Regions from separate parts of the Janthinobacterium sp. BJB446 genome, predicted to be linked through region 1. Evidence: riboswitches for the same ligand, from Rfam matches in the RefSeq annotation. Region 1 holds a riboswitch; the other holds the start of a gene.

What was found. Region 1 has a riboswitch for thiamine pyrophosphate ahead of CSQ92_RS12040 (TonB-dependent siderophore receptor). Riboswitches for the same ligand answer to the same signal wherever they lie in the genome.
Region 2: linked by a shared signal. The riboswitch ahead of thiC (phosphomethylpyrimidine synthase ThiC) and the one ahead of CSQ92_RS12040 (TonB-dependent siderophore receptor) in region 1 are both predicted to bind thiamine pyrophosphate.

What each region holds. Positions count from the first base shown of each region.
Region 1 covers NZ_PDZK01000001.1:2,717,093-2,731,434, reverse strand. Annotated here, with positions in the region: gene CSQ92_RS12090 (S46 family peptidase) at 1-859, shown strand, start outside; gene CSQ92_RS28735 (hypothetical protein) at 1,058-1,891, opposite strand; gene CSQ92_RS12080 (hypothetical protein) at 2,083-2,313, opposite strand; gene CSQ92_RS12075 (DUF4303 domain-containing protein) at 2,482-3,015, shown strand; gene CSQ92_RS12070 (hypothetical protein) at 3,043-3,534, opposite strand; gene CSQ92_RS12065 (TetR/AcrR family transcriptional regulator) at 3,571-4,218, opposite strand; gene CSQ92_RS12060 (DUF2867 domain-containing protein) at 4,286-4,804, shown strand; gene pnuC (nicotinamide riboside transporter PnuC) at 4,891-5,502, shown strand; gene CSQ92_RS12050 (AAA family ATPase) at 5,502-6,038, shown strand; gene CSQ92_RS12045 (alpha/beta hydrolase family protein) at 6,046-8,001, opposite strand; gene CSQ92_RS12040 (TonB-dependent siderophore receptor) at 8,137-10,314, opposite strand; TPP riboswitch at 10,400-10,497, opposite strand; gene CSQ92_RS12035 (iron-containing alcohol dehydrogenase) at 10,575-11,732, opposite strand; gene CSQ92_RS12030 (ferritin family protein) at 11,875-12,180, shown strand; gene CSQ92_RS12025 (Imm26 family immunity protein) at 12,306-12,785, shown strand; gene CSQ92_RS12020 (sensor histidine kinase) at 12,911-14,269, opposite strand; gene ompR (osmolarity response regulator transcription factor OmpR) at 14,283-14,342, opposite strand, start outside.
Region 2 covers NZ_PDZK01000005.1:148,354-162,695, forward strand. Annotated here, with positions in the region: gene CSQ92_RS24780 (BPSS1780 family membrane protein) at 1-385, shown strand, start outside; gene CSQ92_RS24785 (UvrD-helicase domain-containing protein) at 559-2,868, opposite strand; gene CSQ92_RS24790 (hypothetical protein) at 2,983-3,258, shown strand; gene CSQ92_RS24795 (GNAT family N-acetyltransferase) at 3,255-3,779, shown strand; gene CSQ92_RS24800 (hypothetical protein) at 3,793-4,647, opposite strand; gene CSQ92_RS24805 (S-(hydroxymethyl)glutathione dehydrogenase/class III alcohol dehydrogenase) at 4,991-6,097, opposite strand; gene CSQ92_RS24810 (ANTAR domain-containing response regulator) at 6,211-6,843, opposite strand; gene thiE (thiamine phosphate synthase) at 6,923-7,546, opposite strand; gene thiD (bifunctional hydroxymethylpyrimidine kinase/phosphomethylpyrimidine kinase) at 7,557-8,330, opposite strand; gene CSQ92_RS24825 (thiazole synthase) at 8,333-9,127, opposite strand; gene thiS (sulfur carrier protein ThiS) at 9,153-9,356, opposite strand; gene thiC (phosphomethylpyrimidine synthase ThiC) at 9,377-11,290, opposite strand; TPP riboswitch at 11,370-11,485, opposite strand; gene CSQ92_RS24840 (hypothetical protein) at 11,594-11,848, opposite strand; gene CSQ92_RS24845 (response regulator) at 11,888-12,694, opposite strand; gene CSQ92_RS24850 (PAS domain-containing hybrid sensor histidine kinase/response regulator) at 12,723-14,342, opposite strand, start outside.

The DNA of each region.
Region 1 (14,342 bases):
GGCCCGCCTGGAACAGTCGTATGTCAACAAGGTCGACCAGGCGCGTTTTGAAGCCGGTCTGAAGCGCTACGCGCAACTGGCGGCGAAGAGCCATCCGCAAGGCCTGGACGCGCTGCTGCCGGCGCCAGCTGCCGTGGCGGCCCTGTACCAGCAGACGCAACTGGCTGACACGGCCAAGCGCCTGGCCTGGCTGGAGAAGGACCAGGCCGCTGTTGCCCAGTCCGACGACGCCTTCATGGCGCTGGCCATCAAGCTGCAGCCCGTCGAAGCGGCACTGGAAGAGCGCCGCAAGGAAATCGACGGCAACCTGGAACGCGTGATTCCGCAATATATGCAAGCCGTGATTGCCTGGAAAAAGTCGCAAGGCAAACCGGTCTATCCTGACGCCAACTCGACCCTGCGCGTCACGTATGGCACGGTATCGCCGTACTCGCCGCGCGATGGCATCACCAAGGGACCGTTCACGACCGTGGAAGGCATCGTCGAGAAAGTCACGGGCAAGGCCCCGTTCGAAGCGCCGCAAGGCCTGATTGACGCCGTCAAGCAAAAACGCTACGGCCAGTTCCGCGATCCGGTGCTGGGCACGGTGCCCGTCAACTTCCTCACCAGCGCCGACACCACGGGCGGCAATTCCGGCTCGGCCGTGATGAACAAGCGCGGTGAATTGATCGGCCTGAACTTCGATTCGACGTATGAATCGATCACCAAGGACTGGTACTTCGACACGGCCATCACGCGCGCCATTCACCTCGACATCCGCTACATGCTGTGGGTGATGAAGGAAGTGGACCATGCGGATAACTTGCTGCAGGAAATGACCATCAAGTATCCGAAGCCAGTGAAAGCCGCCAAGAAATAAGCTTTAGCTTGCGCTAGCGCAAAGCCGCATCCGCCTGTTTTGGGGATGCGGTTTTTTTATGGGCTGCAACGTGGGGCAAGCTGCGAAAGTGAAAAGGTGTAGCTGAATTCCTGCGTAGTATCGGATGATGGCTAATTGGTTACGGAGAAAGCGAGCTTACGCGTTCGATCCCATTGCGAGCCTCCAGCTTCTTTGTAGTTAGGTTGAATTTCGCAGTCTTTGTTCTTCTATCCAAGTCTGAATTTTTTCCGCCTCTGTTTTCCTATCCTGAGAATCATAGACGTCAATGCCCAGACGGTTATTTGAATTGCTGATTTTTTCAAATATTTTTCGAAATTTCTGAATTTCCTTTGAGATTTCTTCGATTGGACTATTTCCCAGCTTGCTCATGCCTTTGAATTGGATGAAATCAACGGTGAAGGTATTTGTATAATAATGTTCTTCCACATCTTCATAGCTGATTACTACGTTCAAGTAGGGGGAGAAAATTTCTTGGCCTATTTCCGACTGTAGATCCAAAAAACTAAATACAAAGCTCGACAATTCTTGCCCTGAACCTAATGACTCGATGCCATGTGCAAACATTGCAAGCTTCTTGAAGGGTTTGATAATCGGTTCAGTTGCATCTGTAGCTGATGAGCCGTTTCTATCTTTGAACGAAAATTTTATGTTTTTTGCGATCCCCTTGCCCATGTTCACAACCTTCGCGTCCATGAAATGGATTCCAGCAGGGTTCTCACTGAGAGAAAGCGAAACGCTTGGCTGAATACTTTCGCGATGCAAATTTGCAATCTGAGCGGATTGTGCAGAACGCAGTCGCCACGTCTCAACCGCAAGGATGAAGGTCAGTACAGTTATCATAACTGTGGCGGCAGCAGTCACCCATGAAGACAAAGTGTCTTGTGAAAACATGTTTGGTCCGGGTAGAGTATTACCTACGAAAACACCAAAGACAAAAGCCACGGCAGCACTAGAGATCGCGCCTACCACAAGAAAAATACTGCTTCTTTTTTGTCCAATCGTAAAAATCATATTTCCTCAAATTTAGAATTTTTCGTTGTACATTGGATTGTGAGTTGGCAACTCTGGGCTGCAGATAAGTATTTTTATGCTGCGAACACAGACTTCTATCTCTCCAAAATATTTTTTCAATGAGCTGCAGCTTCTGTGAAAACGGAAATGGCATTCACCGCGCATTAGATCACTAATTTTGTCTGATTTAATTATTCTTGTCTCGCTTTATTTTTCGCCTGCGGTAACGCCTCCACCGGTAGCTGAAAAAAGCACGGCACCATCGCTGGCGACAAATCCTCGCCGCTCTCTGCTATGACCAGGCGGCCGCTCAGTAGCATCACGTAGACGTGGCCCAGCGACCAGTCGGCGCTGGCGGCGGCCTTGTCCCAGCGCGCATTGAGGTCTGCTTCGCGCGCGGCCGCGCCGGCTATCTGCCGCACGTACTGGAAGTACGCTTGCGCCGTTTCCTGCAGGGTGGGGAATTGGCGACTCGCCGGTTTATGGTCTCCGCATCGGCCGCACCGTAAGCACGGCCAGCGCCTGCTGTCTCGGCTGTGCCACGTATAATTCCTCTCACTTTCCACCCGTATTTTTTCGACAGGCCCGCCATGCCCACGACTCCCGCTTTGCCCCTTGATTGGCAGACATTTGAAACTGCCTACGACGTGGAAGAAACCTGCTTCAAGCTGGCCAGCGCGTCGCTGGCCTTGCTGGGCGCGTCCCCATTCAAGGATCAGGCATTTTCCGCCTTTGCCTTCAACGCCGTATCGTTCCCATCCCTTTCGCTGAGCCTTAACACTGATCCCGGGAGCAGGGAGCGCGATTACTATCCGCCGGACTGGTCGAACGAGTGCATCGAAGTCGACGTGCCGGAAATCGGCCAGCTGTGGGAGGAGGGGTATGCCAGGATCGAAGGCGCGCTGCTCGAGCTGATCGACGCTGCCGATGACGAACTGCTCGATGCCATCGAGGAGGGCTATCTGCACAGCCTGAGGAAAACCATGGTGCGGCTTGAAACGAGCCAGGCTTTCGAGCAGATCAGGACCTGCCCGCAATTCTGGACCGTGGTCACGCAGATCGATGCGGATACGGAGGAAGAGGAGCGGCTGCTCGACCAGGTGCGCCAGGGCCTGCCGGCGTGAGCCTCCGCCGCCATTGCAGGCCACGCGCTATAGCAGGGCCTGCCAGCGCCTGACTTCCGCGTCCGTCAGCATCGGCCCCCAGCCGCCGCGCAGCGCCGCATCGTGCTGCACATAGTGCGCAAGCGGTGGCGCCGCCACGCCGTGCCTGGCGCAGATATCAAGGACGGCTTCCAGCTGCCGCCGGCTTGCCGGAAGGTCATCGCCATACCAGGTGCAGGCGCTCGTTTCCAGCACATGCCCGACAAGCTGCTCCAGCGTGCCGAGCAGGTGCCCGGGCATGGCCAGGCGGATGTCATCCGGCCAGGGGTCGCCCATGCCGGTCACCGCCAGGGAAGCAAAACCATGCTCCCATGCCGAAAAATCCCCAGGCGCGATCTGCGCCACTTTCCACACGTGTTCGGCGAATGCGGACAGCGCCGGATGGTGAATGTCAAAGCGCTGGCAAAAGCGTTGCAGGCAGCTTACGGCAATGCATTGCCTGGCGGTCACCGAGAGCGTGTCTATCGATATGTTGTGCATGAAAGTTCCTGACGTTGGCACTCGCCGATCACTGGGTCAATCTGACTTGATTGCGGTTGTCCCGCCTGGCAAGGCAGCCTGCCGCAACGCCTCCACCGGCAACTGGAAAAAGCGCGGCACCATCGCCGGCGACAAATCGTTGCCGCCGTCCGCCATGGCCAGGCGGCCACTCAGCAGCAGCATCACGTAGCCATGGCCCAGCGACCAGCCGGCGCTGGCGGCGGCCTTGTCCCAGCGCGGGTCGAGGCCCGCTTCGCGCACGGCCGCGCCGGCCGTCTGCAGCACGTACTGGAAGCACGCTTGCGCCGCTTCCAGCAGGGCGGGGAACTGGCGCACGTTCTGGTGTTCGAACATCAGCCGGTAGTGGGCCGGAGCGGCCAGGGCAAATTCGATGTATTGCTGGCCCAGCAGCTGAAAACGCTGTTCGGATGGCAGGCTGCCCTGCGGCGGCAGTTCTGCCTCCCATTTGGCGATCAGGCTGGCGAAACCGGCTGCCGCCACGTCGGCCAGCAAGGCTTCCTTGCTGGGGAAGTGGCGGTACACGGCGGCGATCGACACGCCCACCGTGCGCGCCAGTTCGCGCAGGGAAATGGTGGCGTCGCTTTGCTGCGCCAGTTGGGCGATGGTGGCGGCGACCAGGGTGTCGCGCAGGTTGCCGTGATGGTAAGTACTTGTGCTTGTCATTCGATGTTATCGCTGTTCACATTGTCGTGTATGATGGCCATGTTATCACTGAACACATGGAGAGCACATGCAAGAGATAAGCAACGTGGTACGCGCCGTGGCCTTGCCGCCAGGCGCCAGCATCGCCCTATTGTATCCGGGCAGCAACCTGGCCGACGCGTATGCCGTCGGCCTGCCCAGCGCTGGTGTACGGCAGATGGATATGCAGGCCCTGGCGCGTGTGGTGCTGTGCAGCCAACCGCGCTGGGCGCAGTGGCTGCTGGCGGTGCGCGACACGATAGTCTCGCCCTTCGGCATCAAGACGGCAAGACAGCTGGCGGCCAAGCCTGATGGACGCATCGGCATCTTCCGCATCTTTGCCGTCAGCGATGATGAAATCATCGTGGGCGAGGACGATAGCCACCTGGACTTCCGTTTGTCCGTGCTGCGCAACCGGGACGCGGGGCTGCATGGCAGCGTCACCTTTTCCACCGTCGTGCATTGCCATAACTGGATAGGGCGTACTTACATCCTGGTGATCCGGCCATTTCACAAGCTGATCGTGCGGCGTACGCTGGCGCGCGCCGTCAAGGGAGGCTTTGCCTGAGTAGGGAAGGGCTGCGGCGGTGCGGGCAATCTTGCTTATTCATGGCTGGTATTGCATACTGCACCACCAGCCTCATCACGATTCCCATGAACGATACGCTTCTCCTGCTGGGTTTTGCCACCACGCCGCTTGAACTGATTTCCTTTGTCCTGGCATTGACAACCGTTGCGCTGAACATCCGCCAGAATCACTGGGCGTGGCTGTTCGCCATCATTTCCTCGGCCGCCTACGGTTTCGTGTTTTTCGAATCGCGCCTGTATGGCGACATGGCCTTGCAACTGCTGTTTATCAGCGTCTCGTTCTGGGGCTGGTACCAGTGGCTGCACCCGGCCAGCGGCGGCAAGACCTTGCCTGTCACGCGCCTCGATGGACGCGGCTGGATGGCGTGCGCCGCAGGCTGGCTGGTTGGCTTCCTGCTGATAGCCTGGCTGCTGACGACGACGGATACGGACGTGCCCCACGCGGACGGCTTCCTCACGGCAGGCAGCCTGGTGGGGCAATTCCTGCTGTCGCGCAAGAAACTGGAAAACTGGATCGCCTGGATCATCGTCGACGTGCTGTATGTCTGGCTATACCTGCACAAGGGACTGACCCTGACGGCCGTGCTGTATGCCTTCTTCGTCGTGATGGCCATCATCGGCTTGCTGGCGTGGAGAAAGTCGGCCCCGGCCGCGCCGAGCGCGATGGTCCTCAAGTGATGGAGCGTTGCGTGCGCGTGGCCATCCTGGGCGCGGAATCGTCGGGCAAGTCGACCCTGGCAGCCGCCCTGGCCGAACGCTACGGCACCGTCTGGGTGCCGGAATACTTGCGCGAATTTGTCGAAAAGCAGGGCCGGGTGCCTATCGCGGCCGACCAGTTTGGCATTGCGCGAACGCAAGTCGAACGCGAAGCGGCTGCCACAGCGCGGGCGCGCCATTTCCTGTTTTGCGATACAACGCCGTTGATGACGGTGGTCTACAGCCGCCATTATTTCAATGGCGCCGATGCGCCGCTGGCGGCGCTGGCCGATGCCACGCAGTACGATCTGACGTTGGTGACGGCGCCCGACAGCCCGTGGGTAGCCGACGGCTTGCAGCGCGAGTCGGAAGCCGTGCGCCAGCTGATTCATCGCCGGCTGCTCGATGAACTGGCTGAGCGCCAGATTTCCTACCTGCTCGTCAGCGGTAGCCTGGCGGTGCGGCTGGCGCAGGCGGATGACTGGTTGAGCGCCAGCACCCCAGGCAGGGTGGGGTAAGCCGGCCTTATTTTCCGATGTGTTCGGCCAGGAAGCTTTCCAGTTGTTGATAGAATGCAGTGGCGTTTTTGGTCATGTAGAAGCCATGTCCTTCGTTTTGCGCCATCATCCATTGCGGTGTATTGCCGGCCCTGACCAAGGCCTTGCGCATCAACTCGGCGTGTTCCGGCGGTGCCGTCTTGTCCTTGTCGCCGTGCACCAGCAATACCGGCACCTTGATCCGGTCAGCCAGGCGTGAAGGCGAGATGGCGTCGAGTTCCTTGTTGTTTTCACCGATATAGTCCTGGTAGGCATGCCGGATATATTTGTGGCGGCGCGCATCATCCTCTTCTTTGAACAACCTAAGCTCATATACGCCGGCATAGCCGATAGCGCATTTGAAGGTGCCAGGTGCACGTATGGTCAGCATCATTGCCGAGTAGGCGCCGAAGCTTGCGCCGTATGAGCAGACGCGCCCGGCATCGACTTCGCCTTCGGCAATTACAGCGGCGAGGCCGTCCAGGATGTCGTCCTGGATTTTTTCGCCCCATTGACGGTAGCCTGCCCGGATGAAAGTCTCGCCACGGCCCCCGGAACCACGGAAATTAACCTGGAGTACCGCGTAGCCGCGGCTGGCGAGGAACTGCGCATCGCTGTCGAACGACCAGGTATCGTAGACGCCGTGCGGTCCGCCGTGGGGCATGACAACCAGCGGCAATTTAACGCCTGGCGCATGCTTCGGCATGGTCAGATAGCCATGCAGTTGCAATCCGTCGCGTGCCTTGAAGGCAATGGGGCGGCGCTCGGCCATGCGATCCGGGTCGATGCCAGGCATGGTCGAGTACAGCAGTTCCGCCTTGTTGCTGGCCTTGTCGTACAGGTAATAGCTGCCCGGGTCGCGATCGCTGTAGACGGAAAACAGCAAGGTGGTGCCGTCATCTGTGAAGTTGATGAAGCGTACATGTTCGTCCGGAAAAGATGCGCTCAATTGCTTGTGCAGCCGGGCGTCCGCACTATTGGCGTCCAGGTAGATGGCACGGGTACGGCCCAGCTGGTGAGATACTGCGAAAGGCATCTCGTTGGCGTCATACATTACGCTGCTCAGGTCGGCAACAGGATCTTGCGCTAGAACCACTCGTTTTCCGCTAGCCAGCTCTTCCCGCACCAGGGCCTCAGGGCCACCGTTGACGGCATGGGTAGCAAAAAAAGCGCTGTCATCCATTGTGAAGTGGAACGGGATTGTGGTTTGTTTTGGGATGGGAGGGGTGAGACGCCACTGGCCGCTGACGTCATCAAGACGGTACAACACCGGCTCGTTCTTGTCGTCCCAGCCGTAGGCGAAGCGCGGTACGCTATTGCGCTGCTGCACAAACTGCAGGCGTGGTGCAGCGATGTCGGCCAGGGTCTTGCGATGGGCCTTCTTGCTGTCGACGTCGTATAACTTTGACCGGTCACGATCCCATTCCTGGGCTGACAGAAAGACGTGACTATTGCGCGGCAAGGGAACGCCGTTGATGCGGGCATAGCCATGATCATCGTCGAGGCGGTCGCCTCGACTCGACGAGCGGAACATATCGTAGCCGAACAGGTATTCCTGGTTGGTGCCGTCGAGGTCAAAAGCGATGATTTCACCAGTTGATACCGGTTGTTCCAGCTCCCCCAGTTCCAGACCCTTGCGCAATACCAAACGCGTGTTCGTCAACCAAAGGTAGTTAAGCGGCACTTCAAATATGTGCAGGCGCAGCATGCCTACCGCTTTCATGTCCGGCAATGCATAGATGGTGATGATGGGGATGCTGCGCCCGCCCTGCTGCATCTGAGTCGTGACCGCTATGTGTTTGCCATCTGGCGAGAGGCGTGGTGTACTGAACCGATCCTTGCTGGTGAATTGCTCTATGGGAATCGCTGCCTCGGTGGCGTGGACGCTGCCTCCGGTGATCAGGATCAGGCTGGCAAATATCAGTGACGCCACATGCTGTTTCATGGAGATGCCTTGCGCGGATAATAAAATAAGGGTGGTAATTATAGCAATTTAATAATTACCACAGTGTAATATTTTAATTATTTGATATTTTCGTCCACGAATAGGGGCATGTCCGGCGCATGCCCCATGTGGTTGTCAGAAGTCGAATTGCGCCGACACCTTCAAGGTGCGGCTTGCACCCGGGAACAGGTAGCCGCCTGCTTCCGGAGTCACATCGCGCCAGTAGAACTTGTCCGTCACGTTGTTGACGGTGGCGCGCAGCACGGCTGGCGTGCCGGCCAGGCGCGTGGCCCAGGCGGCGCCCAGGTTGAACACGCTGTACGAAGGCACGAAGGTGGTGTTGTTGTTTTCAAACGCCTTTTTGCCCGCATATTCCCAGCTGCCATTCACGCTCAAGCCCGCCACTTGCGGCACGGCGTAGTCCGCGTGCACGGCCGCCTTGAAGGCCGGCACGTTGGGCACGCGCTTGCCATCGTAGTCCGCACTGCCCGTGCCTGATTGCTGGCTGTTCAGGGCCGTGATGGACGCGCCCAGGTTCAGGTTGGCCGATGCCTTGCCTTGGGCAGACAATTCCAGGCCACGGTGCTGGGCCTGGCCCGCGCGCACGAAGTTGTAGGTGCTCATGCTGCTGTCGAGGTACTGGTTGAATTCCAGGCCCTTGCGGATCTGAAACAGGGTGGCGGCCACCATGAAGTCCGGCGTCAGGTCCGCCTTTACGCCCAATTCGATCTGCTTCGAGCGGCTCGGTGTCAGTTCCACATTGGCGTTTTCCGCGTAGCGGTCGGCCGTGCCGCCGTGCTCCATGCCCTGCGAATACGATGCATACACGGCGATATTGTCTTGCGGGTTGTACACCAGCGCCACGTTCGGCAACAGGAAGTCGTGCTTGGCGCGGATTTCCTTGTCGGCCTTCAGCACATACTGGTAGCCATCCACATTGATGTGGCGCAGGCCGCCATGCAGCTTCCAGTTGGGCGCCAGGCTGACGATGTCCTGCACGAAGACGGATTTTTCCTTGTCGTTGCGTACCAGGCGCACGGGGCCCGTGACGCCGTCGGATGGCGCGACGATGACGGGGCGATAAATGTTGCTGATGCCCACTTCGTCGTACACGTACTTGCCGGCCCGGTCCTTGCGGTTGAAGTACGACACGCCGGCAGTGAATTCGTGGCGCAGGCTGCCCGTGGCGAACTTGCCCTGGATCATGGCTTGCGCGCTCAGCGGCTTTTTCGTCTCGCCCAGGCTGCGGAAGTCCCATACGGAGAAATCGCCATTGCTGCAGAAGACGGGCGCCCAGCCTTCCGGGCTGCAGCCATACGGATACGCCGTGTAGTCGTCGCGCTTGAACGAGTGCTGGTTGGCGGAGAGGGTGGCGTGCCAGTCGTCATTGAAGGCGTACTGGAAGCGCAGGCCGAGGTTGCTGGTGACGGTTTCCACCGGATGCGTCCACGGCTGCTTGTTGAGCATGGTGTCGGCGCTGACGTTGGCCGGCAGGCTGCCGTTGCTCAGCAGCTGGAAGCCGGGCGCCGTGACCTGCGCCTTGTCCTGGTAGTCGGCGTCGAGCTGCAGCAGGGCTTGCGGGGAAATCTGCCAGTCGAAGGCGCCGGAAATGAACCGACGGTTGCCGTCCGCGCCCTTGATGTAGGAACGCAGGCGCTCGGCCGCCACGTTGACGCGGTAACCGAAGCGCGTGTCTTCCAGGCGTCCGCCCAGGTCGACGGCGCCATACACGGTGCCCCGTTCGCGCGCTTCCACGGTGACGCTGCGCAGCGGTGCGGCGGTGGGGCGCTTGACGATGAAGTCGATCACGCCGCCAGGCGCGGCCACGCCTGCCTGCAAGCCGGCCAGGCCTTTTAATACTTCGATGCGTTCCTTGTTTTCCAGCGGAATTTGCGTGTCGCCAGGAATGGCCACGCCATCCTTGCGGTAGCTGGAGTTCGTGTCGAGCTTGAAGCCGCGGATGGTGAACTGTTCTGCGTAGCCGACGGCGTTGTACGATTCGTTGATGCTGGCGTCGAGCTTGACGGCATCGCTGAGATTGCGGATCTGCAAGTCCTGCATGTCTTTTTGCGAAATGACGGTGACGGACGCCGGTGTCTGCAGCAGCGGCGCGTCGGTAAAGCCGCCCACGGAGGCGCGCTTGGCGGCCGGCGCCTTGCTGGCCGTGACGACGACTTCGGCCATGTTTTGGGCCTGCGGATCGGTGGCTTCGGCGGTGTCGTTCGCAGCAAAGGCAGGCGCGGCAAACGCGTGCAGGATGGCCAGGGTCAGTACAGGACGGGAAAAATGCGCAGATAAATTCGGTGTGGACATAGATTGCTCGTGGTTCAAGCCGTCTCTGTAAAGAGCACGGCAGGCTGCTTGTTCGGCTGGCGCCAACGCAGGAGCTATCAAAGGAGGGAGGTACTTTGCGCTTTCCTTCGCTGGCATTATCCAGATCAGGTACGAAGGGTATCTCTCACCCGGATAACGACTCCAGGACCCCTAGCGGTTGACAGCTTAGCATGAACCACGGCCAGCTGTCCCCCTGGCTGACCGTTTTACAACAGTGTGGCTGGAATTTGCAAACTGCGCTACAGACTCAGTTCCAGCACCTTGCGGCTGACGGCGGGCGTCACTTCGCGCTGCTCGCCCAGCGCCGTCATGCCGTGCGCTTCCAGGGCGGACACGACGGCATCCACGCTGGCGTGGTTCAGGCCGTAGTCGGCCAGGCGCGTCTTGACGCCCATGTGGCGGAAGAAGAATTCCGTGCGCGCGATGGCGGCCTCGATGCGGCCATCCTCGTCGCCGCCGTCGAGTCCCCACACGCGGGCCGCGTATTGCAGCAGCTTGGCGCGCTTGGCCTGCTTGCGCACGCGCAGCATGCTGGGCAGGATGATGGCCAGGGTTTGCGCATGGTCGAGCTCGTACAATGCCGTCAATTCGTGGCCGATGGCGTGCGTGGACCAGTCCTGCGGCACGCCCACGCCGATCAGGCCGTTCAAGGCCAGGGTGGCGCTCCACATCACGTTGGCGCGCACGTCGTAGTCGTCCGGGTGCGACAGGGCTTTCGGGCCTTCCTCGATCAAGGTCAATAAAATGCCTTCGGCGAAGCGGTCTTGCACGGACGCGTTCACAGGGTAGGTCAAATACTGTTCCATGACATGCGCAAACGCATCGACGACGCCATTGCCCACCTGGCGTAGCGGCAAGGTGAACGTTTTCGACGGGTCCAGCACGGAGAATTTCGGATACACCTTGCGGCTCATGAACGAGCGCTTTTCCTGCGTGGCCTTGCGCGTGATCACGGCCGAGCCATTCATTTCGGAACCCGTGGCCGGTAACGTCAATACCGTGCCGAAGGGCAGGGCGGCCTCGACGATCTTGCCGCCTTTCGCCAGGATGTCCCACGCCTCGCCTTCATGCAGGGCGGCCGCGGCGATGAATTTGGTGCCATCGACCACGGAACCGCCGCCGACGGCCAGCAGGAAATCGATGCGCTCGCTTTTCACCATGGCCACGGCCTGCATCAGGGTTTCATAGCTGGGATTGGGTTCGATGCCGGCAAATTCCAGCAAGGTATGGCCGGCCAGCGCCGCCTTGACTTCATCGTAGACGCCGTTCTGCTTGATGCTGCCGCCGCCATACGTCATGAGCACTCTGGCATGCGGCGGGATCAGCGCCGTGATGGCGGCGATCTGGCCCTGGCCGAAGAGGATTTGCGTCGGATTGTAAAAGTCGAAATTGAACATGGGGCTCCTGCCGCTGGGGTTTAGGCTGTTGCTGAGCCATGATTATGGCCGAACGGGTGGAAACGTGTCGTGGACGCTTGAGCTTTTCGCCCGCGCGGTGGAGAATGCAGCCGATGTCACCACCACGCGAAAAGGAATGCGCATGACCAACGTCCCACTGGAAGAATCCGGCTTGCCGGCCACCGCGCTCGACATGCACCGCGCCATCGGCGCCACCATCGCCGCGCTGCAGGCACTGGACTTGAACAGCCAGCGTTTCGAGGCGTGCACGGACCCGGAACTGCGCCGCGTGCTCGCGCATGCGGGCGACACCAGCCGCAAGGAAGCGGCCATGCTGCTCGAATGGATGCGCCGCCGCGATGCGCGCCTGGACGCGGCCATGAAGGAAGCGCTGTTCAAGGCGGGACCGATTGTTGCCCAGTATCACTATGACGAGAAAATATTGTAACTATTGGTTTGTTGCTGTGGCGTACCATGCGCCACTTTTGCATCGTTTCGCGTAGACTGTGCCCCTAATTAAATTTAACGTCGGATAGCAGCGGCTGTCCGGTGTATTCCAGGGGGCTTCAAGAAATGAGATCATTACCATACCGAGAAGGCAGCTGGTTTGCCGTGCCCTTGCCGGGCGGCGGCTATGCCGTCGGCGTGGTGGCGCGCAGGGCGCCTGCCGGGCGCATCATGCTGGCGTATATGTTCGGGCCGAAGCGCGACAGCTTGCCGACGCTCGATGAGCTGGAAGGCTTGCGGCCGGAACAGGCCGTACGCCGCCTGCGCACGGGCGACATGGCCCTGCTCAACGAGCGCTGGCCCCTGCTGGGTGACAGCCTCCATTGGGAGCGCGACGCCTGGCCCATGCCGGCCTTTATCCGCCGCAATGAATCCTTGCAGCGCGCCTGGCGCGCCAGCTATGCGGACGCCGACCCTGCCAAGCTGAACCGCGAGGAATCGATCCCCTTCGATACGCCGGGCATGGAGAGCGATTCCCTGTACGGCTACGGGGCGACGGAACTGCTGATGAATAAATTGCTGGCGCAAGAGCAGGCGTCCGCTTGACCGTTGTCGGGCGGCGGAAACGCCGGAGCCGGTGGCGTAGGTCGGATTAGCGCCTGGCGCGTAATCCGACAGGAATAGCCAACAATGTTGTCGGATTAGGCGAGGCAAGGCCTCGCTGATCCGACCTACGCCGCTGGCAAGCTGATCTGAAACGCCAGGCCGCCGCCTTCGCGGTTGCGCACTTGCAATTCGGCGCCATGGCGCAGCAGCACGCGGTCGACGATGGCCAGGCCCAGGCCGGCGCCGTTTGCCTGCCCGCGCGCCGTGTCGAGGCGGGTGAACGGTTTCATCAGTTGCTCGATCTTTTCTGCTGGCACGCCCGTGCCGTGGTCTTGCACCTCGATGATGACCTTTTTCGCGCCGTGGCTGGTGCGCACCTGGCAGGCGATGTCGATTTCCGTCACGTCGCTGCCCGGCGTCTTGCCATAGCGGCGCGCATTCTCGATCAGGTTGTTCAGCACGCGGCGCAGGTCGGTGGGGTTGCCCATCGCATGCGCGCCATCGGCGATGCTGGCGTTGATCTTCACATCCGGCAGGCGCATGGCTTCGCGCGTCATGTCGCTGAGCAGGCCGCTGAGGTCGACATCCGTAAAGCTCGACGCTTCCGTCGGCTTGGCATAGTCGAGGAACTGGCCGATGATGGCGTCCATCTGCCCGATATCGGACTGGATGCCTTCGCGCGCCTCGTCCGACAGGTTTGCCATTTCCACTTCCAACTGCATGCGCGCCAGCGGCGTGCGCAAGTCGTGCGAAATGCCTGCCAAAATCACGGCGCGGTCCGATTCCACCTGTTTCAGATCATCGACCATCTGGTTGAAGCTGCGGTTCGCCTCGATGATTTCGATCGGGCCCTTTTCCGGCAGCGGCGCCGGCTGCTTGCCCTTGGCGATGTCGCGCGCGGCCGCCGTCAAACGCGACAGCGGCAGATTGATCAGGCTGGAAATGATGGCTGCGCCCAGCAGGGACAGCAGCGACACCAGGCTGGCCCAGCCCAGCCACTGGAAGCCCGTCAGGCCGCGCAGGCGCTCCCGGTCCAGCATCAGCCAGTACTCGTCGTCGTCGATCTTGAAGCTGACCCAGAAGCCGGCCACGCCGTTGACGCGCGCGGAAAAGCGCGTGTCCTTGCCCAGCTTGGCCTTCACCAGCGCCTCGATGTCGGGCATCAGGTAATTGTCGGGCGGCGGCTCGATGCGGTCGTCCTCTTCCAGCGAGAAGATGCGGATGCCTTCATTGCTGACGAGGTCGAACAGCAGCTCGCGCCGCAGCTCGGGAGCCGAGTGCGTCAGTGCCGCATGCGTGATGGTAACGACGGAAATGATCTGGGCGGAAATCTGCTGCGCCTGCGGCTCGCGCTGGATGAAGGAAATCATGCTGAACCAGGCGATCATGCTGACCGTGGTCAAGGTGCCGAGCAGCAAAAAGGTGCGCCAGAACAAGCCGCTTTTCAGCCGCGCCAGGCTGATATCGGGAAAAAGCTTCATCATGCCTCGCCTGCGATCAGCGCGGCTGTCCGTCCGGGATGAAGACGTAACCTAAGCCCCACACGGTCTGGATGAA
Region 2 (14,342 bases), on a different contig from region 1:
CCCCGAATCGCGCCTGGGCCTCGGCATCCTGCTGGCCATCGTGCTGTACGTGCCGGCCGCCATGGCCTTCTGCTTTGCCGCACCGCTGATCTACTGGAAACAAACCGGGCTGGGCAAGGCGCTGTTCTTCAGCTTTTTCGCCGTCTGGCGTTCGCTGTCGGCCTTCATCGTCTTCGCCGCCACCTGGTTCGCCATCAGCGTCGTCACCAGCCAGTTGCTGGCCGTCATCTTTGGCCGCACGCCGCTGATGATGCAGCTGATGATGCCGCTGTCGATGATTCTCACCATCATCATGCATTGCTCGTTCTACGCCGCCTACCGCCAGATCTTCGGCTTGCCCGTCGATGAGAGCAAGACGGTGTCGCTGGACAAGCCGAACGACTGATTGCTACGCCGCATAAGAAAAGGGCAGCCTGCGCAGGCTGCCCTTTTTTTATTTGCCGAATGCCTTGCAATGCCACACACAGGCCGGATTAGCCGAAGGCGTCATCCGACACCATTGCTGGCCTCGCAGCGTCGGATTACGCGGCGTTCCGCCGCTAATCCGACCTACGCCCATTACCGCCCCAGGCGTTCCAGTTTCGCGATACCCAGGTCCAGCACCTTCATGCCGTGCTGTCCGAAATTGATTTGCGCGCGCGCATTGCCGCCGCCGCCTTCGATATTGACGATCACGCCTTCGCCGAACTTGGCGTGTGCCACGGATTCGCCGATGCGCCAGCCGCCGCCCGTGGCTTTTTGCGCGATCTTTTGTGCAATCGCATTGTCCGAACCCAGGCTAGCCACCTTGGGCGCCTCGTCCCAGGCCGACTTGCGGTTGCCGAACCAGTTCGCCTGCACCTTCGGCGACAGCCATTTCAAGGATTCTTCCGGCAATTCGTCGAAGAAGCGCGATTTCATGTTGTAGCGCGTCTGGCCATGCAGCATGCGCGTCTGCGAAAAGCTCATGTACAGCCGCTTGCGCGCGCGCGTGATGGCCACGTACATCAGCCGGCGTTCCTCTTCCACGCCGTTGTCTTCCTTCGAGCTGCTTTCGTGCGGGAACAGGCCCTCTTCCAGGCCCGTGATGAAGACATTGTCGAATTCCAGGCCCTTGGCCGAGTGCACGGTCATCATCTGCAGCGCATCCTGGCCCGCCTGCGCCTGGTTGTCGCCCGCTTCCAGCGATGCGTGCGACAGGAAGGCGGACAGCGGCGACATCACGGCCGGCAGCGGCGCGTCGGCATCGAGGATTTCGATGCCGTCCTGGTTGACGACGGGCGCGCCCGATTGCGCCTGGGCGGCAGGGCCCAGATGGGCCGGCGCGCTCTGGCCGAAACCTTCTTCGGAAATGAACTGGCTGGCCGCGCTGACCATCTGCTCCAAGTTCTCGATGCGGTCGGCGCCCTCTTTTTCATTTTGATAATGTTGCAGCAAGGTACTCGCTTCCAGCACCACTCTGACCATTTCCGGCAAGGACAATTGCTGCGTTTCGAAACGCACGCCCTCGATCAGCTTGACGAAACCGGCCAGCACGCTGCCCGCCTTGCCCGCCACATACGGCACGGCCGCATACAGCGAAATGCCGTACTGTTCCGACGCGGCCTGCAATTGCTCGATCGAGCGCATGCCGATGCCCCGCGTGGGGAAATTGACCACGCGCAGGAAGGCCGAATCGTTGTGCGGATTGTCCATCAATTGCAAATAGGCAATCGCGTGCTTGACCTCGGCGCGCTGGAAATAGCGCTGGCCGCCATACACGTGATACGGAATCGCGGCCGAGAACAGCGCATGCTCGATCACGCGCGACTGCGCATTCGAGCGGTACAAGATGGCGATTTCACTGCGCGAAGCGCCATCGGCGATCAGGCTTTTCGCCTCTTCGATGATCCACTGCGCTTCCTGCAGATCGGAACTGGCTTCATACACGCGCACCTGCTCGCCATGGCCCGCGTCCGTGCGCAGATTCTTGCCCAGGCGCTTGCTGTTGTTCGCAATCAGCACGTTGGCGCTGTCGAGGATGTGGCCGTGCGAGCGGTAGTTCTGCTCCAGCTTGATCAAGTTCTTGACCTGGAACTCGTGCTCGAAGGCGCTCATGTTGCCCACGTTGGCGCCGCGGAACGCATAGATGCTCTGGTCATCGTCGCCGACGGCAAACAGGGCGCCGCCATCGCGGCTGCCGTGGCCGGCCAGCAATTTGAGCCAGTTGTATTGCAGGTTATTCGTATCCTGGAACTCGTCCACGAGGATGTGGCGGAAACGGGCCTGGTAGTGTTCACGCAGGGGCTGGTTACGGCTCAGCAATTCATACGTGCGCAACAGCAATTCCGCGAAATCGACGACGCCTTCGCGCTGGCACTGGTCGTCGTACAGCTGATACAGTTCGACCATCTTGCGCTCGTGCGCGTCGTACGCTTCCACGTCCGTGGCGCGCAAACCCTGGTCCTTGGCATTGTTGATGAAATACATCACCGTCTTCGGCGGGAATTTTTCATCATCGATATTGTTTGCCTTCAACAAACGCTTGATCACCGACAATTGATCCTGGGAATCGAGGATCTGGAACGTCTGTGGCAAGGCCGCGTCGCGGTAGTGCGTGCGCAGCAAGCGGTTGCACAGGCCGTGGAAGGTGCCAATCCACATGCCGCGCGTGTTGATCGGCAGCATGGCCGACAGGCGCGTGAGCATTTCCTTGGCGGCTTTATTGGTAAACGTCACGGCCAGGATGCCAGGCGGCGATACCTGCTGGGTCTGGATCAGCCACGCGATGCGGGTGGTCAGCACGCGGGTCTTGCCCGAACCGGCGCCTGCCAGGATCAGCGCGTGCTGCGCCGGCAAGGTGACGGCAGCCAATTGTTCGGGATTGAGATTGTGAAGAAGATTTTGCATCCCGTGATTATACCGGCATGGCTAAAAATACTGTGCATTTGTCCAGCGGTCGCGCCGCATTCGCCGCGTGCGCGCTACAATCGGCATCACTGCACAGCTGACGAAAACATGCCCATGACACCTCCCAGCCACCTCGATGGCGCCCGCGTACTGGCCTGGGCCTGGTCCGGCCTGCCCTTCGGCCACGTCACCAGTGAAGACGGCGCCGCCCCCATCGCCGTTCACGGCCTGGCCGTGTGCCGCTACGGGGACGAGGCGCAAGTCTACCGTTTCAGCTGCGACGCGCACTGGGACACGGTACAGGATGAGGTGTATGCCAGCGAGCACGACGCCAGAGAGCAGCTGCCGGCGCAATACCGCGCCGTGGCCGCCGTGTGGAACACACCGTGAGTTACGCCATCCGCGCAGCCACCGGCGCCGACCTGCCCCTGCTGGCCCAGGTCGAGCGCAGCGCCGCAACCCTGTTTGCCCACGCAGGCCCCGAACTGGCGTGGCTGGCGCAGGGAGAACCCTTGCCACTGAGCACCTTGCAGATGCTGCAGCAGCATGGCGGCGTATGGGTGGCCGCCGATGGCCTGGACCGGCCATCGGGTTTCCTGGCCGCCCAGCCGCTCGACGGCCAGTGGTTCATCGTGGAATTGTCCGTTGCCCTGCCGCATCAACGGCAGGGCCTGGGGGCGCGCCTGCTCGACGCGGCGGCGGCCCATGCCCGGGCGCTGGGCTGCGCATGCCTGACACTGAGCACGTATCGGCACCTGCCATGGAACGCGCCCTACTATGCGCGCCACGGTTTCAGCGCAATCGAGGCCGCGGCGCTGGGCGCGGGTCACGCGCTCAAGCTGGCGCGCGAAGCGCAGGACGGGCACGATCCGGCGCTGCGCTGCCTGATGCGCAAGCCACTGGCCCGCTGATTCAGCACAACATTCAGCGCACCAGCTTTGCCTTGCCTTCGCTGAGCGCCTGGGCGATCACCTGGCGCGTGGTCTTGTCGGCGATCTTGACGACTTTTTCCTGCTGGCGGCCCAGGTCGTCCATTTGCTTGCCCAGCGCTTCCATCGGCTTGCTGCGCTGCTCCATCTGGCGCGACATCTGCTCCATTTTCTCGGCCTCGCGCTCGTGCACGTCGGCGATGCGGTCGTTGATCTCTTCCATTTCTTCCTGCGCATCTTCCATCTGCTGCTGCAGGCGTTCCACGTCGCGCTCGGCCGCGCGGCGCGCCGTGCCGCTCGTTGCCAGCGCCTGGCGGCGCGAGGCGTCGCCGAGCTTGCGGCCCAGCTCCTGCTGCTGGCGGCCCAGCGCGCGCAGCTGTTCCGACTCGCGCGCGCTGCCTTTTTCCAGGCTGCGGGCGCCCATCTTGCGGCCCATGTCACCCATGGCCTTGCCGTGCGCGCCCATTTGATCGCCAAGCGCGCTCATCTCCTTGCCCAGCTGTTTCGAGGGCAGCCATGCCGTGCGCACCTTGCCCAGCAAGGCCGTATCCTGCAGCACGTAAGCCTGTCCCTGGTCGCGGAACCACAGGAAGGGGCCCTTGATCGAGCGCTTGAGCTTTTCCACCTGCTGCGAATGAATATCGCTGTCGACAACGATGACGCCCTCGCCATCCCTCGTGCCATCGACCAGCGCATAGCTTTCGCCCTTGTCGAGCGAGCGGCTGACCTGCACGCTGGGCGCGGCTGGTGCGGCCGGTGGCGCGGGCGGTTGCGGCGGCTGCACGGCCAGCGCGCTGCCGCCAAGCAGGATACCGGCCAGGCTGAGGATCAAACGGTGGGAAGTGGACATGGCTGCCTCGTCGCAAAAGTAGTGGAGCATTGACTTTAACGACGGAAAGCTCACGGCTCCAGCGCGGTGCGACAGGCTGCAAAAAGGCGCACCTGGACGGCAGGCTTGCGCGATGAGTGGCAAAGCACGGGTAAAAAAAAGGAGGCCAGGGGCCTCCGTAAAGCCGCTGTGGTACAGCGACGAGAATCACGATAAGCGCTGGCGGCCGGCACCGCCAGCGCCGTGCGATGAAGTGCCGGGATGAAGGGTTAGGCGACAGCCTGGCCCGATGGATGGCAAACGCGGCGGCAAAAAAACGGAGGCCGCAGCCTCCGCAAAAACGCCGTGGTACGGCGTATTTCAATTAATACAGCACGACGGAGCGGATCGATTCACCGCTCTTCATCAGGTCGAAACCCTGGTTGATATCTTCCAGTTTCAAACGGTGCGTGATCAAATCGTCGATATTGAGCTTGCCTTCCATATACCAGTCGACGATCCTCGGCACGTCCGTGCGGCCGCGCGCGCCGCCGAAGGCGGAACCTTTCCACACGCGTCCCGTCACCAGCTGGAATGGACGGGTGGAAATTTCCTGGCCGGCCGCCGCCACGCCGATGATGATGGACTGGCCCCAGCCCTTGTGGCAGCACTCAAGCGACTGGCGCATGGTGGTGGTGTTGCCGATGCATTCGAATGAATAGTCGGCGCCGCCGTCCGTCAGCTGCACGATAGTGTCGACAACGTTTTCCACCTCGTTGGCGTTGACGAAATGCGTCATGCCGAACTTGCGCGCGATGGCCTGGCGCGCCGGGTTGATGTCCACGCCGATGATCTTGTCGGCGCCAACCATTTTCGCCGCCTGGATCACGTTCAAGCCGATGCCGCCCAGGCCGAACACGACCACATTGGCGCCCGCTTCCACCTTGGCCGTAAACAGCACGGCGCCCACGCCCGTCGTCACGCCGCAGCCGATGTAGCAGACTTTGTCGAATGGCGCATCTTCGCGGATCTTCGCCAGGGCGATTTCCGGCACGACGATGTAGTTCGAGAAGGTGGATGTGCCCATGTAGTGGAAGATGGGCTTGCCGTCGATGGAAAAGCGCGAAGTCGCGTCCGGCATCAGGCCGCGGCCCTGGGTCGAGCGGATCGACTGGCACAGGTTGGTTTTTTGCGACAGGCAGAATTTGCACTGGCGGCATTCCGGCGTGTACAGGGGGATGACGTGGTCATCCTTCTTCAGGCTTTTCACGCCCGGGCCCACGTCGACGACGATGCCGGCGCCTTCATGGCCGAGGATCGACGGGAAGATGCCTTCCGGATCGGCGCCCGACAGGGTGTAGTAATCGGTATGGCAAATGCCGGTGGCCTTGATCTCGACCAGTACTTCGCCCTCGCGCGGGCCGGCCAGGTCGACTTCTTCGATCGTCAGCGGAGCGCCCGCCTTCCATGCAATCGCTGCTTTGGTTTTCATGTGTGTCCTGTCTATGGTTGAACCAGGCGCGCCAGCGCGCCGTATGGCCACATCATAACAAGGCAGGCGCCGACATGCCACGCCGGCGCCGGTGCAACGCTTACTTGAAACACTTACTTGGTTTTCGCCCGGTTCAAAAAGGCGCCGTGCAGGCCGTTCAGGGTTTCTTCGGCCAGCAGCAGCTGGCTGGCGATTTCATTGATCTTGCGGCGGCTGGAACGGGCGTGGTCACGCAGCACTTCGAACGCCGTGTTGCGGTCCGTCTGGAACTTGCCCATCAGCAAACCGACAGCTAGGCTGGTTTCGCGGCCGGCGGCCAGCGCCGCATTCAGGTTCAGTTCGGTGCGCCGGAGTTGGCGGATTTCATCGGCGCGCGCCAGACCCGCTTCAAACGCGGGCATCAAGCGGCCTTCATCGACGGGTTTGACGACATAGCCGACGGCGCCATAGGCGGCCGCCTGCTTGCCCGATTCGCTGTCGCCGCTGCCGGACAGGAACATGAACGGCACGGCCGTTTCGCCATGCAGACGCTTGGCCAGCTCCAGGCCGGACATGCCCGGCATGTGGATGTCGAGCAAGGCCAGGTCGGGCTCGCGCTGGGCGATCAGCTGCAGCGCCACTTCGGCCGAATGGGCCAGGGCCGTCTCGTAGCCGGCATGGCGCAGGACTTCGCCGAGGAATTCCAACAGGAGTTGGTCATCGTCAACGATCAGGATAAGGCGTTTCGCGGCGGCTGGCTGACTCATGGGCAAAGGGACCTCGGTAATGAATGATGCTCTTATTATATGCCGATTATCCGCCCAAACCAGCCCTGCACCCGCATGCTCATGCCGCAAACAAGTGATTGAATTGCTGCACCACAATATTCACATCGTCCGCCTGGTATTCTTTGCCAAAGACGCTGCTGATGGCCGCCACCATGTCGGCGCCGCGCGCGACCAGCGGCGCCGCGTTCTCCGGCGTCATGCCGCCGATCACCACGCACGGCAAGGCGATCTCGCGCTTGGCCTGCAGCACGATATCCAATGGTGTCGTGACCGGATACTTTTTCACCAGCGAGGGATAGAAGCCGCCGAAGGCCACATAGCTGGCACCGCCAGCGTCTGCCGTCCGCGCCAGGGCCATGTCGCCATAGCACGAGGCGCCGACGAGCTTGTCCTTGCCCAGGCGCGCGCGCACCTGCGCGACGGACGCATCCGTGCCACCCACGTGCACGCCGTCCGCGTCGAGCTCTTCGCACAGCTCGATAAAATCGTTGATGATGAAAGGCACGCCATATTTGCGGGCCAGGACCAGCAAGGCGCCCGCCTGCTCGCGCCGCTGTTCCGCGTCGGCGCTCTTGTGGCGGTATTGCAGCAGGGCCACGCCACCGTGCAAAGCCTGTTCCGTGATATCGAGCAGGCGGTCGGTGTCATCCCAGTTCGGGGTAACCAGATACAGTCCACGCATGATGTTTTCCTTATTGAATGAATCGTTGCGGCATCAGCTGGCCTGGCGCAACCGCATACGCGCCGGCCAGGGTCGCATGGCAATAGCTTTGCGCGCCATCAAGCGCTTCGGGCAATGCCTGGCCCAGTGCCAGGCGCGCCGCGATGGCGGACGCCAGGGTACAGCCGCTGCCGTGGAATTCGCCGGGCAGGCGCGGCCAGCACCACTCGCGCGCCCTGTCCTCACCATCGTGCCAGCGGTTGACGATCACCTCGCCTTCGCCATGGCCGCCCGTCACCAGCACGTTCTTGCAGCCTTGCGCGCGCAGGTTTTTCTCGCCACCGAGGGCCGCCGCTTCCGGCCCGTTCGGTACGATGACGGTAGTCACCGGCAGCAAGGGCGCCAGCGCCAGCACGGCGTCGTCCCGGCTGAGCACGTCGCCATGGCCGCTGGCCAGCACGGGATCAAGCACGACAGGCAAATCCGGCCGGACCAGCCGCAATTGCGCGATCAGTTGCGCAATGACGGCCGCATTCGCGGCGCTGCCGGGAATGCCGATCTTCACGGCATCGATGGCGATCTTGTCGATCAGCGTCTGCGCCTGTCGGCGCAGCAATTCCGGGGCCACAGGCTCGACAGCAAACACGCGGTCGTTGTCCTGCACCGTCAGCGCCGTGATGACAGGCAAGGCATGCGCGCCCTGCGCGGCAATCGCCACGATATCGGCGGCGATGCCGGCGCCGCCCGACGGATCGGCGCCGGCAAACACCAGCACAACCGAACGACACGGCAGACGCCCGGACATCGTCACGCCAGGCGGCCCGCCATCGGCGACGATGGCGAAGCAGCAAATTTGCGCGGCATGCGTCCCGCCAGGAATGCTTCGCGCCCGGCCCGCACGGCCAGCTTCATGGCATGCGCCATGCGCACGGGGTCGCGCGCGCCGGCAATGGCTGTATTCATCAGCACGCCATCGCAGCCAAGTTCCATGGCAATGGCCGCATCCGACGCCGTGCCCACGCCTGCGTCCACCAGCACGGGTACTTTCGCCTGATCGATGATCAGCGACAAGTTCCACGGATTCAGGATGCCCATGCCCGAGCCGATCAGCGACGCCAGCGGCATGACGGCCACGCAGCCGATGTCTTCCAGAATCTTCGCCTGGATGGGGTCGTCGCTGCAATAGACCATCACGTCAAAGCCATCCTTGACCAGCGCTTCTGCCGCGACCAGGGTTTCCGGCATATGCGGAAACAAGGTTTTTTCGTCGCCCAGCACTTCCAGCTTCACCAGATTGCGCCCGCCCAATAGCTCGCGCGCCAGTTGCAGGGTGTAGATGGCATCTTTTGCGTTGTAGCAGCCGGCCGTGTTCGGCAAAATCGTGTACTGGTCCGGTGGCACGAAATCGAGCAGGCTGGGCGCGTTCGGGTCCTGACCAATGTTGACCCTGCGAATCGCCACCGTGATGATCTGCGCCTCGGCCGCATCCGTTGCTTCGCGCGTCTGCGGCAAATCCCTGTACTTGCCGCTGCCCACCAGCAGGCGCGATGGATACTGTTTTCCCGCAATGGTCAGCAGGTCGTTGTTTGTTGCGGTGTTCATGTGCGTTTCCTTGTCTATTCTCAATTTAACCGCCGCCAATCGCGCGTACGATTTCCACGTGATCCTGCGTTTCCAGGACCCGGTCCTGCCACGCCTTGCGCGGCACGACGTTGCGGTTGACGGCCAGCGCCAGCGCCTGGTTTTCCAGCGACAGGGCGGCGATCAATTGATCGAGGGTTTGCCCCGGCGGCACCTGGTGCGGTGCGCCGTTGAGCGTGATGGATATCAATGCAGGCATCACGCTCTCCTTCAGACCTTGCGGTACAGCTCGGCGCCGTTCTTGATGAATTCGATGGCCTTGATTTCCATGCCCTGCTTGAGCGCCTTGTCTTCCGCGATACCCATGCCGGCCGCGTATTCGCGCACCTCCTGCGTGATCTTCATCGAGCAGAAATGGGGGCCGCACATGGAGCAGAAATGCGCCACCTTGGCCGAATCCTTGGGCAGGGTTTCATCGTGGAATTCGCGCGCCTTGTCCGGGTCCAGGCCGATGTTGAACTGGTCGTCCCAGCGGAATTCGAAGCGGGCTTTCGACAGCGCGTTGTCGCGGATTTGCGCGCCCGGATGGCCCTTGGCCAGGTCGGCCGCATGCGCCGCGATCTTGTACGTGATGATGCCGTCCTTGACGTCCGCCTTGTTGGGCAGGCCCAGGTGTTCCTTCGGCGTCACATAGCACAGCATGGCCGTGCCATACCAGCCGATCATGGCCGCGCCGATGCCCGAGGTGATGTGGTCGTAGCCGGGCGCGATATCCGTCGTCAACGGTCCCAAGGTGTAGAACGGCGCTTCGCCGCACTGCTCCAGCTGCAGGTCCATGTTTTCCTTGATGAGCTGCATCGGTACGTGGCCCGGACCTTCGATCATCACCTGCACGTCGTGCTTCCACGCAACCTGCGTCAGTTCGCCCAGGGTTTTCAGTTCGCCCAGCTGCGCCTCGTCGTTGGCGTCGTAGATGGAACCGGGACGCAAACCGTCGCCCAGCGAGAACGACACGTCATACGCCTTCATGATTTCGCAGATTTCTTCGAAATGCGTGTACAGGAACGATTCCTGGTGGTGCGCCAGACACCATTTCGCCATGATGGAGCCGCCGCGCGAGACGATGCCCGTCAAGCGCTTGGCCGTCATCGGCACATAGCGCAGCAGCACGCCCGCGTGGATGGTGAAGTAGTCGACGCCCTGCTCGGCCTGCTCGATCAGGGTGTCGCGGAAAATTTCCCACGTCAGATCTTCGGCCTTGCCATTGACCTTTTCCAGCGCCTGGTAGATGGGCACGGTGCCGATGGGGACGGGGCTGTTGCGCACGATCCATTCGCGCGTCTCGTGGATATGTTTACCTGTGGACAGGTCCATCACATTGTCGCCGCCCCAGCGGATGGCCCAGGTCATCTTTTCCACTTCCTCGCCGATGGAAGAGGTGACGGCCGAATTGCCGATATTCGCGTTGATTTTCACGAGGAAATTGCGGCCGATGATCATCGGTTCCACTTCCGGGTGGTTGATGTTGGCGGGAATGATGGCGCGGCCGCGGGCGATTTCCTCGCGCACGAATTCGGGCGTGATTTCCGCCGGGATGCTGGCGCCGAACGACTGGCCAGGGTGCTGGCGGCCCATCAGGTCGGCCAGGCGTTCGCCCATGGGACCGGAAGCTTTCAGCTCGCGCAAATATTCCTGCCGGCGCATGTTTTCGCGGATGGCAACGAATTCCATTTCCGGCGTGATGATGCCTTGGCGCGCGTAATGCATTTGCGTCACGTTCTTGCCGGCAATGGCGCGGCGCGGCTTGCGGTGCAAGTTGAAACGCAGCTCGGCCAGTTTCGGGTCCGCCAGGCGGGCGATGCCGTAATCGGAGGTCGGACCGGGCAATTCTTCCGTGTCGGCCCGCTCCATGATCCACGGCAGGCGCGGCGTGTCCAGGCCCGAGCGGATGTCGATCTGCACGTCCGGGTCCGTGTAGGGGCCGGACGTATCGTAGACGTAGATCGGCGGATTCTTTTCGCCGCCGAACGACGCTTCCGTGTCGGACTGGCTGATCTCGCGCATGGGCACGCGGATGTCGGGCCGGCTGCCTTGCACGTAGATCTTGCGCGAATTGGGCAGCGGCGCGATGGCGGCTTCGTCGACCGTGGCGGTGGCGGAGAGGAATTTCGGGTTGGCGTTCATTTTGGCTCCTTGGCTAGACTGTTTTTAAGCCTGGAGCCAGCTAAGGAGGTTCGGCTGCGCGCACGCGGAAAAGCGGGGTGCGTTCATCCTAAAGCTTCCCTTCGCTGGCATTATCCAGATCAGGTTCGGAGGGTATTTCTCACCCGCGCTTGCACCGTGTTTCCACAGCGAAAGGCAGGACCCCTAGCGTTTGCCGCCTTGCGGCAGCGAGCCAATTATACGCGGTTCACGCCGCGTGGCCAGATGATTTCTTGCAGGTGTCGTCTTTGCGCATCTGCTGCATTGCAACAGGCGCCATCGCGCTTATTTCTTCTTGCCCCAGCGCCAGCTGGTCGGTTCGCCCTTCAGCTGGCAGATAAAAATGAGCACGGCAACGATGGCCACTTCATAGACGATATAGCCGACCAGCATGGTTTGCGGCGGAAACAGGAAAGCGCCGCAGGCGAACAGCGCCAGCGCGGCCAGGAACACCAGCCAGCCTTGCCAGGTGATGGGCAAGCCCCAGCCCCAGCCATAGGTCTTGGCGGGGAACCAATAGGAGGGAGATTTGTCAGCCATGATGCTTTCCTTGTGGATGTGGATGGCAGCAAGTATAAATCAGGCGATGCGCAAGCGCTCCGTGACATCGAGGCCGATGCCGCGGTAGCCGATGAAGCGGCTGCCATTGTCGAACATCGGTTCGCCGCTCACTTGCAGATACTGCGTGCTGCCGTCGAGGTTGGCGCGGCTGTAGATGAAATCAAGGAACGGTTCGCGTGCGGCAATTTTTGCGTCGAGCAGCGCGCGTTCGGTGGCGTTCCAGCGCTGTGGCTCTTCCTCGCTGCCAATGCCCAGCATTTCGGCCACGGGGCCGGAAAAGCGCGTCAGATTGCCTTGCGCATCCTGTTCCCAGTACCAGTCGGACGACAGTTCCGTGAAGCGCTGGAAGCGCGCTTCGCTTTCGCGCAGCTCCGCCGTGCGCGCTTCCACCATCTGTTCCAGCGACTTGTTGTATTCGGCCAGTTTCTGGTACAGCAAGCGCACTTCCAGCATGTTGTGGATGCGCGTTTTCACTTCCACCAGGTCGAAGGGCTTGCTGACGAAATCCTTGGCGCCCGCTTGCAGCGCGCGCAGCTTGTGGCCGGGCTGGGCCGTGATCACCAGCACGGGCAGATAGCTGCCCGCCTCGATGTCGCGCAAGCCTTCCATCACCTCGAAGCCATCCATTTCCGGCATTTGCAAGTCGAGCAGGATCAGGTCGTAACGGTGCTGCTGGTGCAGCGCATGCACGGCTTGCGGATCCATGGTGGAGGTGATGCGCGTATAGCCGGCATTGCGCAGCACCTGTTCCAGCAGCATGACGTTGGCCTCCTGGTCATCAACGATGAGGATGCTGGCGTTCAGGATCTCGGTGGCTTGAAGCATGGCGGTATTCCTAAAATTAAGTGCTGAATTAGCGTACTGCGTGAGTGTCGTCGGCCAGGCCGTGCGCGGCCGCATGGTGCAGGGCCACGTCGAGCGCATCCATGAACTCGACGACCTTGATCGGCTTGGTCAAATAGCGGAAGAAACCCGCTTCCAGGCCTTTCTCGATGTCGCGCGGCACGGCGTTGGCCGACAGGGCCATCACGGGAATGTGGCTGGTGAGCGGGTCGTCGTGCAGGATATGCAGTGCGCCGAAGCCGCTGATGCCGGGCAGGTTGATATCCATCAAGATCACGTCCGGCTGATACGTGCGCGCCAGGTCGATGCCCAGGTGCGCATCGATGGCTGTGAGCAACTTCAAATCGCTGCGGCGGGCAATCAGTTGCTCCACCAGCGCCAGGTTGGCGGGATTGTCTTCCACGTACAGCAAGGTGCGCTGGCTTTCCTGCGGCACCTGCACCTGCGGCAGCGCGTCGCCATCGCCCAGCACCAATGCCGGCGCGCTGCTCGAAGCGAGCTCGAACCAGAACGTGGTGCCCACGCCCACCGTGCTGTCGACGCCGATGGTGCCGCCCATCAATTCGATCAATTGCTTGGTGACGACGAGACCGATGCCCGTGCCCTCTTCCGTGCTGTTTTCCTGTCCCAGGCGGTTGAAGGGCTGGAACAACTGTGCCACCTGGCCCGCATCGAGGCCGACGCCGCTGTCGCGCACGCTGACCCGCACCTTGGCGCCGCGCTGGCTGCAATCGACGGTAACGGTGCCGCCGCCCTGGTTGTACTTGATGGCGTTCGACAGCAGGTTGACCATCACCTGTTTCACGCGCGTGCGGTCCGCATGCACATAGAATGCCTGGCCGCAGCGGGGGAAGTGCATGCGGATGCCGCGCTTTTCCGCCTGTGGCGCGATCATCGCCTGGCAATCCTGCAGCACGTCGAGCAGGGACATGGCTTCCTGCGACAAGGTGACCTTGCCCGATTCGATCATGGCCAGGTCGAGGATCTCGTTAATCAGGCGTAACAGATACCAGCCGCCCTTGAGGATTTGTTCGATCGAGCGCTGCTGCGGCGGACTCGGCGGCGGCACGTCGGACGCCATCAGCTGCGCAAAGCCCAGCACGGCATTCAGGGGCGTGCGCAATTCGTGGCTCATGCTCGACAGGAATTCGGACTTGGCGCGGTTGGCCTTTTCCGCCACCAGGCGCGCCTTCTTCAGTTCGGCATTGTTGGTCTCGACCAGCGAGCGCGTATATGCCTGCTGTTCGCGCAGGCGCTGGTCCAGCAGCGCCTGTTCCGCCTCGACCTGCTTGCGTGCCGTATTGTCCGTGCCGATCAGCAAGTAACCGATGACCTTGTTCTGCACGTCGCGCAAGGCCGTCACGGAGACGATGGCCGGGAAACGGCTGCCATCCTTGCGGATGTAGGTCAGTTCATAAATGTCTTCGATGCCGCGCGTGGCCTTGAACACGAGCGCTTCCACGCCGGGCGTGATGACCCTGTCGAGTTCGGCACTGAGGGCGGCCGCGCGCGCGACGATTTCTTGCGCATCGGAAATACCGGCCGGCGTCAGCTTGTCCACCACGTCGCTCGCTTCATAGCCCAGCATGCGTTCGGCGCCCACGTTGAAGATCTGGATCACGCCCTGCGC